Regions from separate parts of the Ferribacterium limneticum genome, predicted to be linked through region 2. Evidence: riboswitches for the same ligand, from Rfam matches in the RefSeq annotation. Region 2 holds a riboswitch; the other holds the start of a gene.
The links. A riboswitch is a leader RNA that binds a small molecule or an ion and turns the genes downstream of it on or off. The one in region 2 is predicted to bind S-adenosylhomocysteine.
Positions count from the first base shown of each region.

Region 1: it holds a riboswitch for S-adenosylhomocysteine, as region 2 does, so the genes downstream of both, metH (methionine synthase) here and ahcY (adenosylhomocysteinase) in region 2, are expected to answer to the same signal.

Region 1 covers NZ_CP075191.1:60,434-66,465, reverse strand. The annotation lists gene KI617_RS00280 (accessory factor UbiK family protein) at 147-389, shown strand; gene KI617_RS00275 (YifB family Mg chelatase-like AAA ATPase) at 396-1,892, shown strand; gene KI617_RS00270 (multidrug effflux MFS transporter) at 1,885-3,087, shown strand; gene KI617_RS00265 (rhodanese-like domain-containing protein) at 3,067-3,459, opposite strand; gene bamE (outer membrane protein assembly factor BamE domain-containing protein) at 3,549-4,043, shown strand; S-adenosyl-L-homocysteine riboswitch at 4,093-4,179, shown strand; gene metH (methionine synthase) at 4,259-6,032, shown strand, end outside.
Region 2 covers NZ_CP075191.1:201,562-207,593, forward strand. The annotation lists gene ahcY (adenosylhomocysteinase) at 1-1,062, opposite strand, end outside; S-adenosyl-L-homocysteine riboswitch at 1,144-1,205, opposite strand; gene KI617_RS00990 (HD-GYP domain-containing protein) at 1,227-2,432, opposite strand; gene metK (methionine adenosyltransferase) at 2,497-3,660, opposite strand; gene KI617_RS01000 (lysophospholipid acyltransferase family protein) at 3,820-4,662, shown strand; gene KI617_RS01005 (lysophospholipid acyltransferase family protein) at 4,666-5,541, shown strand; gene KI617_RS01010 (GNAT family N-acetyltransferase) at 5,538-6,032, shown strand, end outside.

The sequences.
Region 1 (6,032 bases), 140 kb from region 2:
AGGATTTACGCCTATTCCAAAGGTAATGCACCAATTCGGCGCACCAAAACCGTGCGGTCACAGACGGTTACGCACCATCGCCGAGCGATGATACAAAAGGGCGGGAAATCGCCCTGTGTTAAACTAAAAAGTCACGGAGGAACCCCATGCTAGACCCCAAGACACTGGAAGAATTCGGCGCCAAGATGAGCGCCCTGTTTGCCAACTCACCGGCCAAGGACATCGAAAAAAATGCCAAGGCCATGATGGGCGGCCTTTTCGCCAAGCTCGATCTGGTGACGCGCGAAGAATTCGACGTTCAGGCGCAAGTACTCGCTCGCACCCGCGAAAAGCTGCAGGCCCTGGAAGCCCGCGTCGACGCACTGGAAAAGGCCCGCTCGGGCCAGTAACCCAATATGGCGCTGGCCATCGCACACAGCCGTGGGCTGGATGGCCTGAACGCGCCACCGGTCATTGTCGAGGCGCACCTCGCCAGCGGCTTGCCCAGTTTCACACTGGTTGGCTTGCCTGACACGGAAGTCAAGGAAGCGCGTGACCGCGTCCGCGCGGCCATCATCAATTCCGGCTTTGAATTTCCCAGCAAGCGGATCACCGTCAATCTGGCGCCGGCCGATCTGCCCAAGGAGTCCGGCCGCTTCGATCTGCCGATCGCGCTCGGCATTCTCGCCGCCAGCGGCCAGATTCCGACGCCACCGCTGGCCGACTACGAATTTGCCGGGGAACTCTCGCTTTCGGGCGAACTGCGCCCGATTCGCGGTGCGCTGGCCATGGCACTGCAAACCAGCGACAACGGCAAGGCCTTCATCCTGCCCGAAGCCAGCGCCCAGGAAGCCGCGCTGACCGGCTCGACTCACATTCTGTCAGCCCGTTCGCTGCTTGATGTCTGTGCCCATCTGGCTGATCGCGAGGCACTGCCGCCAGCGATTGCCTCGGTCAATACTGAAAACTGGCCGAAATTTCCCGACCTCGCCGAGGTTCGCGGCCAGACCCAGGCCAAGCGGGCGCTGGAAATCGCCGCGGCCGGCAACCACTCCTTACTAATGGTCGGCCCGCCCGGTTCGGGCAAATCGATGCTCGCCGCCCGCTTGCCCGGCCTGATGCCCGCCCTCGAAGGCGAGGCGGCCAAGGCCTCGGCGGCTGTCCTGTCGCTGGTCGGGCAATTTCGACCAGAAACCTTCGGCGTTCGCCCTTACCGTCAACCGCACCACACCGCTTCGGCAGTGGCCCTCGTTGGCGGCGGTAATCCGCCTCGACCCGGCGAAATCAGTTTGGCCCATCAGGGCATCCTTTTCCTCGATGAACTGCCCGAATTCGATCGCAAGGTACTCGAAACGCTGCGCGAGCCGCTCGAATCTGGCCGTATCCATATTGCCCGGGCAGCTCGCCATGCCGAGTTTCCGGCCGAATTCCAATTGATTGCCGCAATGAATCCCTGCCCTTGCGGATTTTTGGGACACGGCAATAACAAATGCCGGTGCACACCGGACCAGATCGCCCGCTATCGCGGCAAACTGTCCGGGCCCTTCCTCGATCGCATCGACCTGATCATCGAAGTCCCGGCGCTACCGTCCGACGCCCTCGCCGGCAAGGCCGATGGTGAATCGTCTGAGACCGTCCGCGCCCGTGTCGAACAGGCCCAGGCCCGGCAACAGGCTCGCCAGCACAAGCCGAATGCCCGCCTGAGCACCAAGGAAGTCGATGCCAGCTGCCAGCCCGACGAAACCGGCAGCAAGCTGTTGCAGCAGGCGACAACGCAGCTCGATCTGTCGGCCCGCGCCTGGCATCGCATCCTGAAAGTCGCCCGGACCATTGCCGATCTGGCCGGCAGCGACGACATCCGCGCGCCCCACATCGCCGAAGCCATCCAGTACCGGCGCTTCGCCCGTGGCTGAAAGCAGCCGGCGCGATACGCGCGGCATCGCCCTGCTGCTTGCATCGATGTCGGCAATCGGCCCGTTTTCGATCGACACCTACCTGCCGTCCTTCCATGAAATCGGCGAAAAGCTGAACGCCAGCCCGCTTCAGGTCCAGCAGACACTCTCCGTTTACCTATTTTCATTTGCCCTGATGACGCTCTGGCATGGGGCGATTGCCGACCGTTTCGGGCGGCGCAAGGTCGTCCTGGTGGCGCTCGGTTTGTTCGCCATCGCCTCGGCGGGATGCATGATCGCGACCAGCATCGAGCAACTGTGGTTCTGGCGCGCCATGCAGGGCATCACGGCGGGGGCCGGCATCGTGCTCAGCCGGGCCATCGTTCGCGACCTGTTCGACGGCGCGGCGGCCCAGCGCCTGATGTCACAGATCACCATGATGTTCGCCCTGGCCCCGGCCGTCGCACCGGTCATCGGCGGCTGGCTGCAAACGCTATTCGGCTGGCGTTCGGTATTTGCTTTTCTGGTGCTATCGACCGTAGCACTGTGGTTCGCCTGCTGGAAGCTGCTGCCGGAAACCCTGACCCCGGAAAAACGCCAGTCGTTGCGCCCGGGCTACCTCGGAAAAACCTACTGGAAAGTACTGACCTCGCCGCCCTTCCTGCTCGCCTGCGCCGCGCTGTCGATGAACTTTGGCGGCTTTTTCCTGTACATCCTGTCGGCCCCGGTCTTCCTGATGCAGCATCTCGGCGTCGCCGAAACCGGCTTCCTCTGGCTGTTCGGGCCGGCGATGAGCGGCCTGGTCTGTGGCTCATGGCTGTCGGGGCGAATGGCCGGCAAATTCTCGCTGTCGCGAACCATCGCGCTGGGCTATGCCATCATGGGTACGGCGGCAGCCATCAACCTGGGCGTGAATATGACCTTGCCGCCCGGCCTGCCTTGGAATGTGATGCCAATCTTTGTTTACACCATGGGCATGTCGCTGGCCATGCCCTGTCTGACCATTTTCGCGCTCGATCCATTCCCGGCCCAGCGCGGCCTGGCCGCCTCCTGCCAGACCTTCTTCCAGTCGAGCTTCAATGGGCTGGTTGCAGCACTGATCGCCCCGGCCCTGTGGGGTTCGACGCTGACGCTCTCACTCGGCATGGCCGGATTGATGTTGATCGGCGGCCTCGCCGCCCTGCTTCACCAGCGGCTACGACTGGTACCAAGGTAGGCCGCGGAAGCGCCAGCCACCCAGTGTGCCACGATGATAATCATCATCAAGCGGCCCTTCGAAGCCTTCAAGCACGTTGATCACATTGGTAAAACCCGCTGCCTCAAGCGCTTCTGCGGCATGCAGCGAGCGATGACCACTGCGACAAATAAGCAGCACCGGCCGCGCCAGGTCGGCGCTCACCAGACGCCTCACCTTGTCGGCGAATTCCGGATCGATTTCCCAGTCCGGCCCCTCCTGCCACGCGACATGCTCGGCGCCGGCCGGGTGACCGACGTACATATGCTCGATTTCCGTCCGGCAATCGACCAACACGGCTTGCGGCTCATGCTGCAGGAAAGCGTGTGCGGCAAGGGGATCGAGGTGCTGCATCGGCATATCCGAAAATTAGAGGAGTCCGATATTATGAAAGCAAGCTTGGGAAAGCGTAAACTGCCTTGCCGCCTCGCCTTGGAGCCCGCATGAAACTACCCGCCTGGATTTCCACCGCTGCCACCGCCATCGTGGCCGCTGCCCTGCCCGCCTGCGACTATTTCAACCTGCAGGAAATCAAACCCGGGATCACGACCCAGGCCGAAGTGCGTAGCCGCATGGGCGAACCCGGCTTCATCCACTGGAACGATGACGGCACGGCAACCTGGGAATACGCCCGCCAGCCGAACGGCAGCAGCTGCTACATGATCACTTTCGGCCAGGATCATGTCGTCAGCAAGCTCGAACAGGTCCTGAATGACACCAACTACGCCAAGGTCCGCGAAGGCATGAGCAAGGACGACATCCGCCGCCTGCTCGGCGCGCCGGGTTCGAAAGTCGTCTTCGACAACTTGCGCGAGGAGGTCTGGGAATGGCGCATCGAGGGCATGCCACCGATGGACGAAACCTACTTCATGGTGCATTTCGACACCGGCCACGGCGGCGTCAAGAAGACCTCCAAGCGCGTCGCGGTGAAAGGCTAAATAAATCAATGCCCTTGGCAGCCTGACCCGCCCCCGGTAAACTAACGCTTCTGCCGAGGAGCGCTGCGACCCTCTCCATGCTTTTTCATGGATACACGGGGCCAGGCTCGGCAATGTTCAACGGCGCTCGCAAACCCTGAAATATCAAGCCGGTTTGCGACGCCGTTTGTCATTTGCGGCGTCCCCGGTGCAATTTCGCTTTGCCGAGGTGATCCATGCAGCCCAACCGTACCGCCGAACTCTCTTCCCTGCTCCAGCAACGCCTGCTCGTCCTCGACGGCGCCATGGGCACCATGATCCAGCGGCACGGCCTGCAGGAGGGCGATTACCGGGGTGAGCGCTTCAAGGATCACCCGCACGACCTCAAGGGCAACAACGACCTGCTGGTGCTGACGCAGCCCGGCATCATCGGCGGCATCCACCGCGAGTACCTGGAAGCCGGCGCCGACATTCTCGAAACCTGTACCTTCAATTCGACCGCCGTATCGCAGGCCGACTACAACCTGTCGGAACTGGTCTACGAACTGAATTTCGAAGGCGCCAAGCTGGCCCGCCAATTGTGTGACGAGTTCACCACTGCCAACCCGGCCAAGCCGCGCTTCGTCGCCGGCGTGCTCGGCCCGACCAGCCGCACCGCGTCGATCTCGCCGGACGTCAATGACCCGGGCTATCGCAATGTGACCTTCGACGAACTGGTATCCAACTACGTCGAAGCCATCACCGGCCTAGTTGAAGGCGGCGCCGACATCCTGCTCGTCGAGACGGTGTTCGACACGCTGAACGCCAAGGCGGCGCTGTTCGCCATCGAAAAGTTTTTCGACATCGCCAAGCGCCGCTGGCCGGTGATGATTTCCGGCACGATTACCGACGCTTCCGGCCGCACCCTGTCCGGCCAGACCGCCGAGGCCTTCTGGAATTCGCTGCGCCACGTCCAGCCGGTCAGTTTCGGCCTGAACTGCGCGCTCGGCGCCAAGGAACTGCGCCAGTATGTCGAGGAACTGTCCCGAGTCTGCGACTGCTACGTCTCGGCCCACCCCAATGCCGGCCTGCCGAATGCCTTTGGCGGTTACGACGAAACGGCCGACATGCTGGCCGACGAAATCGAAAGCTGGGCGAAGAGCGGCATCGTCAATATCGTCGGCGGCTGCTGCGGCACTTCGCCGGAGCACATCAAGGCCATCGCCCAACGTGTTGCCTCGGTTGCCCCGCGTCAGCGCCCCGCCATCGAACCGGCGCTGCGCCTGTCCGGCCTGGAAGCCTTCAACGTCACGCCCGGTTCGCTCTATGTAAACGTTGGCGAGCGGACCAACGTCACCGGCTCCAAGGCCTTCGCCCGCATGATTCTCGAAGGCCGTTTCGACGATGCCTTGGCCGTCGCCCGCCAGCAGGTCGAGAACGGCGCCCAGATCATCGACATCAACATGGACGAGGCGATGCTCGATTCGCTGGCCGCCATGGACAAGTTCCTCAAGCTGATTGCTTCGGAACCAGACATTTCGCGCGTGCCGATCATGATCGACTCGTCGAAATGGGAAGTCATCGAAGCCGGGCTCAAGTGCATTCAGGGCAAGGGCATCGTCAATTCGATCTCGATGAAGGAAGGCGAAGCCAAGTTCATCGAACAGGCCAAACTGGCCCGCCGCTACGGTGCTGCGGTCATTGTCATGGCCTTCGACGAGAAGGGCCAGGCCGACACCTTTGCCCGCAAGACCGAGATTTCGAAGCGCGCCTACGAGCTGCTGCTGAGCATCGGTTTCCCGGCCGAAGACATCATCTTCGACCCGAACATTTTCGCCATCGCCACCGGCATCCCGGAGCATGACAACTACGCCGTCGATTTCATCGAATCCGTCCGCTGGATCAAGCAAAACCTGCCGCACGCCCACATTTCCGGCGGTGTTTCCAACGTCTCGTTCAGCTTCCGCGGCAACGACCCGGTGCGTGAGGCGATCCACACCGTCTTCCTCTACCACGCGATCAAGAACGGCA
Region 2 (6,032 bases):
CTCTTCCCACTGGTACTTCTCGATCGAAGCGACGTCAATTTCGTTGTCGAAGTGACCGATGTTGCAGACGATGGCGTTGTTCTTCATCGCGACCATGTGGTCATGGGTGATGACGTGGAAGTTGCCGGTCGTGGTGACGAAGATGTCGGCCTTGTCGGCGGCGTACTCCATGGTCACCACGCGGTAGCCTTCCATGGCAGCCTGCAGGGCGCAGATCGGGTCAATTTCGGTAACCCAGACCTGAGCCGACAAGGCGCGCATGGCCTGGGCGGAGCCCTTGCCCACATCGCCGTAACCCGCGATCACGGCGATCTTGCCGGCGATCATCACGTCGGTGGCGCGCTTGATGCCATCGACCAGCGATTCGCGGCAGCCGTACAGGTTGTCGAACTTGGACTTGGTCACCGAGTCATTGACGTTGATGCCCGGGAACTTGAGTTCGCCGCGCTGGTGCATCTGGTACAGGCGATGGACGCCGGTGGTGGTTTCTTCGGTGACGCCCTTGATCTGGGCCAGGCGCACGGAGTACCAGGTCGGATCGACGGCCAGCTTGGCCTTGATGGCGGCGAAGAGGATGGTTTCTTCTTCGGAGCCCGGCTTGGCCAGCAGGGAGATGTCCTTCTCGGCACGGGCGCCGAGGTGCAGCAGCAGGGTGGCATCGCCGCCGTCGTCGAGGATCATGTTCGAGTAGCCGCCGTCGGCCCATTCGAAGATGCGGTGGGTGTAATCCCAGTAATCGACCAGAGTTTCGCCCTTGACCGCGAAGACCGGGATGTTCTGCGCGGCAATGGCGGCCGCGGCGTGGTCCTGGGTCGAGAAGATGTTGCACGAGGCCCAGCGGACTTCGGCGCCGAGCGCGGTCAGCGTCTCGATCAGCACGGCGGTCTGGATGGTCATGTGCAGCGAACCGGTGATGCGGGCGCCCTTGAGCGGCTGGGTCTTCGCGAATTCTTCGCGAATGGCCATCAGGCCCGGCATTTCGGTTTCAGCAATGAGGATTTCCTTGCGACCCCAGTCGGCAAGGGAAAGATCGGCAATGACGTAGTCTTTGAATTCAGCCACAGTAAGCTCCTAAATAACTGTGACGGGGAGGGGAATAACGGCGTTGTTGCTCACCGGCGGCCCCCTGCGCCCGGCAGGGTTGATCAGTGAGCGCCGTTTTAAACCGAGCCTGGGAGGAATCTCCTGCAGCGCCCCTCGGTAGGTTGCGGATTATAAATGTCTTTTCAGACCTTGTCGCCAGCCCAATAGCGGTCGACATCCTTGATGCCCCACTTGGCGGCATCTTCGCGACCGGCAATTTTCTCGGGGCTGCGGGCAATGTCGATGAGTTCCGGCTTGATATAGGCCTGCGATTTGGTCGAAAAGAATACTTTGATCTTTGGTTTGAGCAGCGATTGCTCGCCCTGTTCGACGACGACGCCGAGTTTGCCCGAGGCGAGGCGAACCAGTGAGCCAATTGGATAGATTCCCAAACTTTTAACGAAGGCCTGAAAAACGGCGGGGTCGAAATGCCCCTTCCATTCGGCCATTCGCTTGATCGACTCGGCCGGATCCCAGCCAGCCTTGTACGGGCGGTTGGAGGTGACTGCGTCGTAAACGTCGCAAACGGCCCCCATCTTGGCGAACAGGCTCATGGTCTCGCCATTCAGTTCCTTGGGGTAACCGCTGCCATCAACCTTTTCATGGTGGTGCAGGCAGACATCCCTGGTCATCTCGCTGATGCCGCTACCCTCCAGCAAAAGCTTGTAGCCTTCTGCGGGGTGAGTCTTGACCAGATCGAATTCCTCGTCGGTCAGCTTGCCCGGCTTGTTCAATATCTCAAGCGGGATCATCGCCTTGCCAAGGTCATGCAACAGGCCGGCCATTCCGGCATCGCGGACTTGTTGCTCATCGAGGCCGAGTTGGCGGGCGAGGGCGATCATCAGGGCGCAGACGGCCACCGAATGCATGAAGGTATAGTCGTCCGCCGTTTTCAGGCGGGCCAGGCTGATCAGGGCGCCCGGATTGCGCATGACCGAATTGGAAATTTCCTCGACCAGCGGCGCGGCGGCTTCGGCCTCAATGGCCCTTCCCATGCGCGCTTCCTGGAACATCGAAACGACGGCTTCCTTGCCTTTGGCGCAAATCTTGGCGGCGCGTTTTACTTCGTCGTTGAACGAAGCCTTTTCCTGCACAACGGGCGGTGGTTCGGGAATTTCCTCTGCGCTGACGACTTCCTTCGCACCGGCAAAATCCCCCGTTTCTACGTCGGTGCCTTTGGAAGCGTCGATCCAGACTTCCCTGATCGAGCTTTCCATGATCAGGCACAGGTCGTTTGGATCGGTCAGGACGAACTTGGTCCGCCAGAACGGATGATCCAGCCAGGCGCCGCAGAAAGCCTGGAGGTGCATGCCGAGCGTCAGTTTTTCGACTGGGATTTTCTTCAACATATTTCGCAATTCTAACAAAAAGGGGGCTGCGCGCCCCCTTGTTTAATGCGAAGAAATGTAGGGTTTACAGACCGGCATCGCTCTTCAGCAGATTGGCGCGATCGGTGGCTTCCCAGGTGAATTCCGGCTCGTCGCGGCCGAAGTGGCCGTAGGCGGCGGTCTTCTGGTAGATCGGACGGAGCAGGTCGAGCATGTTGACGATGCCCTTCGGACGCAGGTCGAAGTGCTTGCGAACCAGTGCAGTCAGAGTTTCGTTGTTGACCTTGCCGGTGCCGTAGGTCTCGACCATGATCGAAGTCGGCTCGGCGACGCCGATGGCGTAGGAAACCTGGACCAGGCAGCGCGAGGCGAGGCCGGCGGCAACGATGTTCTTGGCGACGTAGCGGGTGGCGTAGGCGGCCGAACGGTCTACCTTGGAGGGATCCTTGCCGGAGAAGGCGCCGCCACCGTGCGGTGCGGCACCGCCGTAGGTGTCGACGATGATCTTGCGGCCGGTCAGGCCGCAGTCGCCCTGCGGGCCGCCGACGACGAAGCGGCCGGTCGGGTTGACCAGATACTTGATGTCGCCCTTGATCAACTCCTTCGGCAGTACCGGCTTGATGATCTGCTCAATGGTGGCTTCGCGCAGGTCTTCCAGGCTGATGTCCGGCGAATGCTGGGTGGACAGCACGACGGTATCGATCGAGTGCGGTTTGCCATCAACGTAGCGGATGGTGACCTGCGACTTGGCATCCGGGCGGGCCCACGGCAGGCGGCCATCCTTGCGCAGCATGGCTTGGCGCTCGACCATGCGGTGCGACAGATAGATCGGCAGCGGCATCAGCGACGGGGTTTCGTCACAAGCGTAGCCGAACATCAGGCCCTGGTCGCCGGCGCCCTGGCCGAGGTTGTCGTCGTAGGCGGCATTGACGCCCTGGGCGATGTCCGGGCTCTGCTTGTCGTAGGCGACGAGCACGGCGCAGCCCTTGTAGTCGATGCCATATTCGGTGTTGTCGTAGCCGATGCGCTTGATGGTGTCGCGGGCAACCTGGATGTAGTCGACGTTGGCGTTGGTGGTGATTTCACCGGCCAGCACGACTAGGCCGGTGTTGCACAGGGTCTCGGCGGCAACGCGGGAATGCTTGTCCTGAGCCAGGATGGCGTCGAGGATGGCGTCGGAAATCTGATCGGCAACCTTGTCGGGATGGCCTTCGCCGACAGATTCCGAAGTGAAGAGGTAATCGCTCATGGAATGCTCCAATGGTCCTTTGATCCGGCGTTACCAGCTTCGGACCATGAGCAGGTGACGCTTTAGCAGAATTTATTAGTCGCCCCGCAAGTTGTCTGTTTAACTCGGCGAACGGATAATATTAAACTTTTCTCAGGGGGATTCAACCCCCGGGGCGTCATGGTTTTTATTTTTCGCGTTTTTTCCTTATTGCCGCTGGGCTTGCTGCATGCGTTGGGCGGCGGGGTCGGCCGCCTGATTTACTGGCTTTCACCGACCTATCGGCGTCATCTGCAGGAAAATCTGGCGCAGGCCGGCATAGCCCCGGCCTTGCGTGGGCGGGTGGCGGCCGAAACCGGCAAGCAGATGATCGAGCTGGCGCGCATCTGGATGCGTCCGCTTGAAGAGGCGGTGCCGCTGGTCGCCGAGGTCGTCGGATGGGAACATGTCGCGGCAGCACGGCAGGCTGGCAAGGGAATCGTGTTTCTGACGCCGCACCTCGGCTGTTTCGAGATTACGGCCCAGTACCTCTCGTCTTTTGGCGACATCACCGTGCTATATCGTGCCCCCAAGTCGGCCTCGGCTCAGGAGTTGATCCTGATGGGGCGTAAACGTGAGCACCTGCACCTCGCGCCGGCCGATCTGTCCGGGGTTCGGGCGCTGATCAAGGCGCTGAAGAAGGGCGAGATGGTCGGCATGCTGCCGGACCAGGCGCCCAAGACCGGCGAAGGCGTCTGGCTGAAGTTTTTCGGGCGCTATGCCTACACCATGACCCTGGCGGCACGCCTGACCGAAACTGGCGCAGCCTCGCTGCTGACCTGGGGCGAGCGCCTTCCTGGCGGGCGCGGTTACCGTGTTCATTTTCAGCCGCCGCAAACCGCTTTAACGGGTTCGACCGTCGAACGCGCACAGCAGATCAATACCGAAATCGAGGCCTTGATTCGTCAATGTCCAACCCAGTACCTGTGGGGCTACAACCGATACAAGCGACCGGGTGGCGCTGAATTGCCGCCGGCGGAGTGAGCTTTGAAGATCTTCCTTACCTACCTCCTCGTTGGTTTTCTCTGGCTGCTGCATTGGCTGCCCTTGCCGGTTTTGCGAGACTTGGGCTGGGGCTTGGGGCGTCTGCTGTATGCCTTGGGGCGTGAGCGGCGGCGTGTTGCGCTGACCAATCTGCGTCTGTGTTTTCCGGAGAAAAGTGAAGTCGAGCGCGAAGAACTGGCGCGTCGGCATTTCGTCTCCTTTGCCCGGGCTGTGCTTGATCGTACGCTGGGTTGGTGGGCCTCGAAGGAACGACTGGAGCGCATCATCCGTATCCATGGTGTCGAACACCTGACCGATCCGGAAGGCCGGCCGGTGATCCTGCTGTCACCGCATTTTGTCGGGCTGGATGCCGGCGCAACCCGTATTTCGATGTACGTCGTCGGCTGCAGCGTCTTTTCCAACCAGAAGAATCCGGTGTTGAACAAGCTGCTTTATGATGGGCGGATGCGATTCAATGAGGCAGTACTGCTGTCACGGCAGGATGGCATGCGCAAGATCGTCAAGGCGATGAAGGACGGACATCAGTTCTATTACCTGCCGGACATGGATTTCGGCCCGAAGGAGTCGATCTTCGTGCCTTTCTTCGGCGTTCAGGCAGCAACGATTCCCGCTCTGTCGCGGCTGGTTCGCCTGACCGGCGCTCGCGTCGTGGCCTGCATTACCCGTCAGGTGCCGGACGGCTACGAGGTCGAAGTGATGCCCGCCTGGGAGAATTTTCCCGGCGAGAGTGTTGAAGCCGATACCGAATTCATGAACAAATTTATCGAAAGCCAGGTGCTGCGCATGCCGGAGCAGTATTTCTGGTTGCATAAACGCTTCAAAACCCGGCCACCCGGAGAACAGAGGTTTTATAAATGAACAGCAGCCTGAAAGTGGAAATCCGCCCCGTGACGCCGCCCGATGTGCCGGCAATCGCGGCCCTCGCTCGCGAAATCTGGCAGGCGACCTATCCTGGCATCATCACCCAGGAACAGATCGATTTTATGCTCGAACAGCGCTACGGCCATGAGCGCTTGTACGACGACCTGGAAGACTTGCATAAGTGGTTGGATCAGGCTTTCCACGGGGAGCGTCGCGTTGGTTTCGCGTTCAGCGAAATCTACAAGGACGAATTCAAGCTCGACAAGCTCTACATTCACCCGGATGTGCAGCGCCAGGGCGTTGGTGGTCAGTTGATCGCCCACGTCGCCGAGCGGGCGAAAAAGCAGGGCTACCCTTGCGTCATCCTGCAGGTCAACAAGCGCAACGTGAATGCCATCAACTCATACAAGAAATATGGTTTCGCCGTACGTGCAGCGACGGTTGACGACATCGGTCACGGCTACGTGATGGACGATTTCGTGATGGAG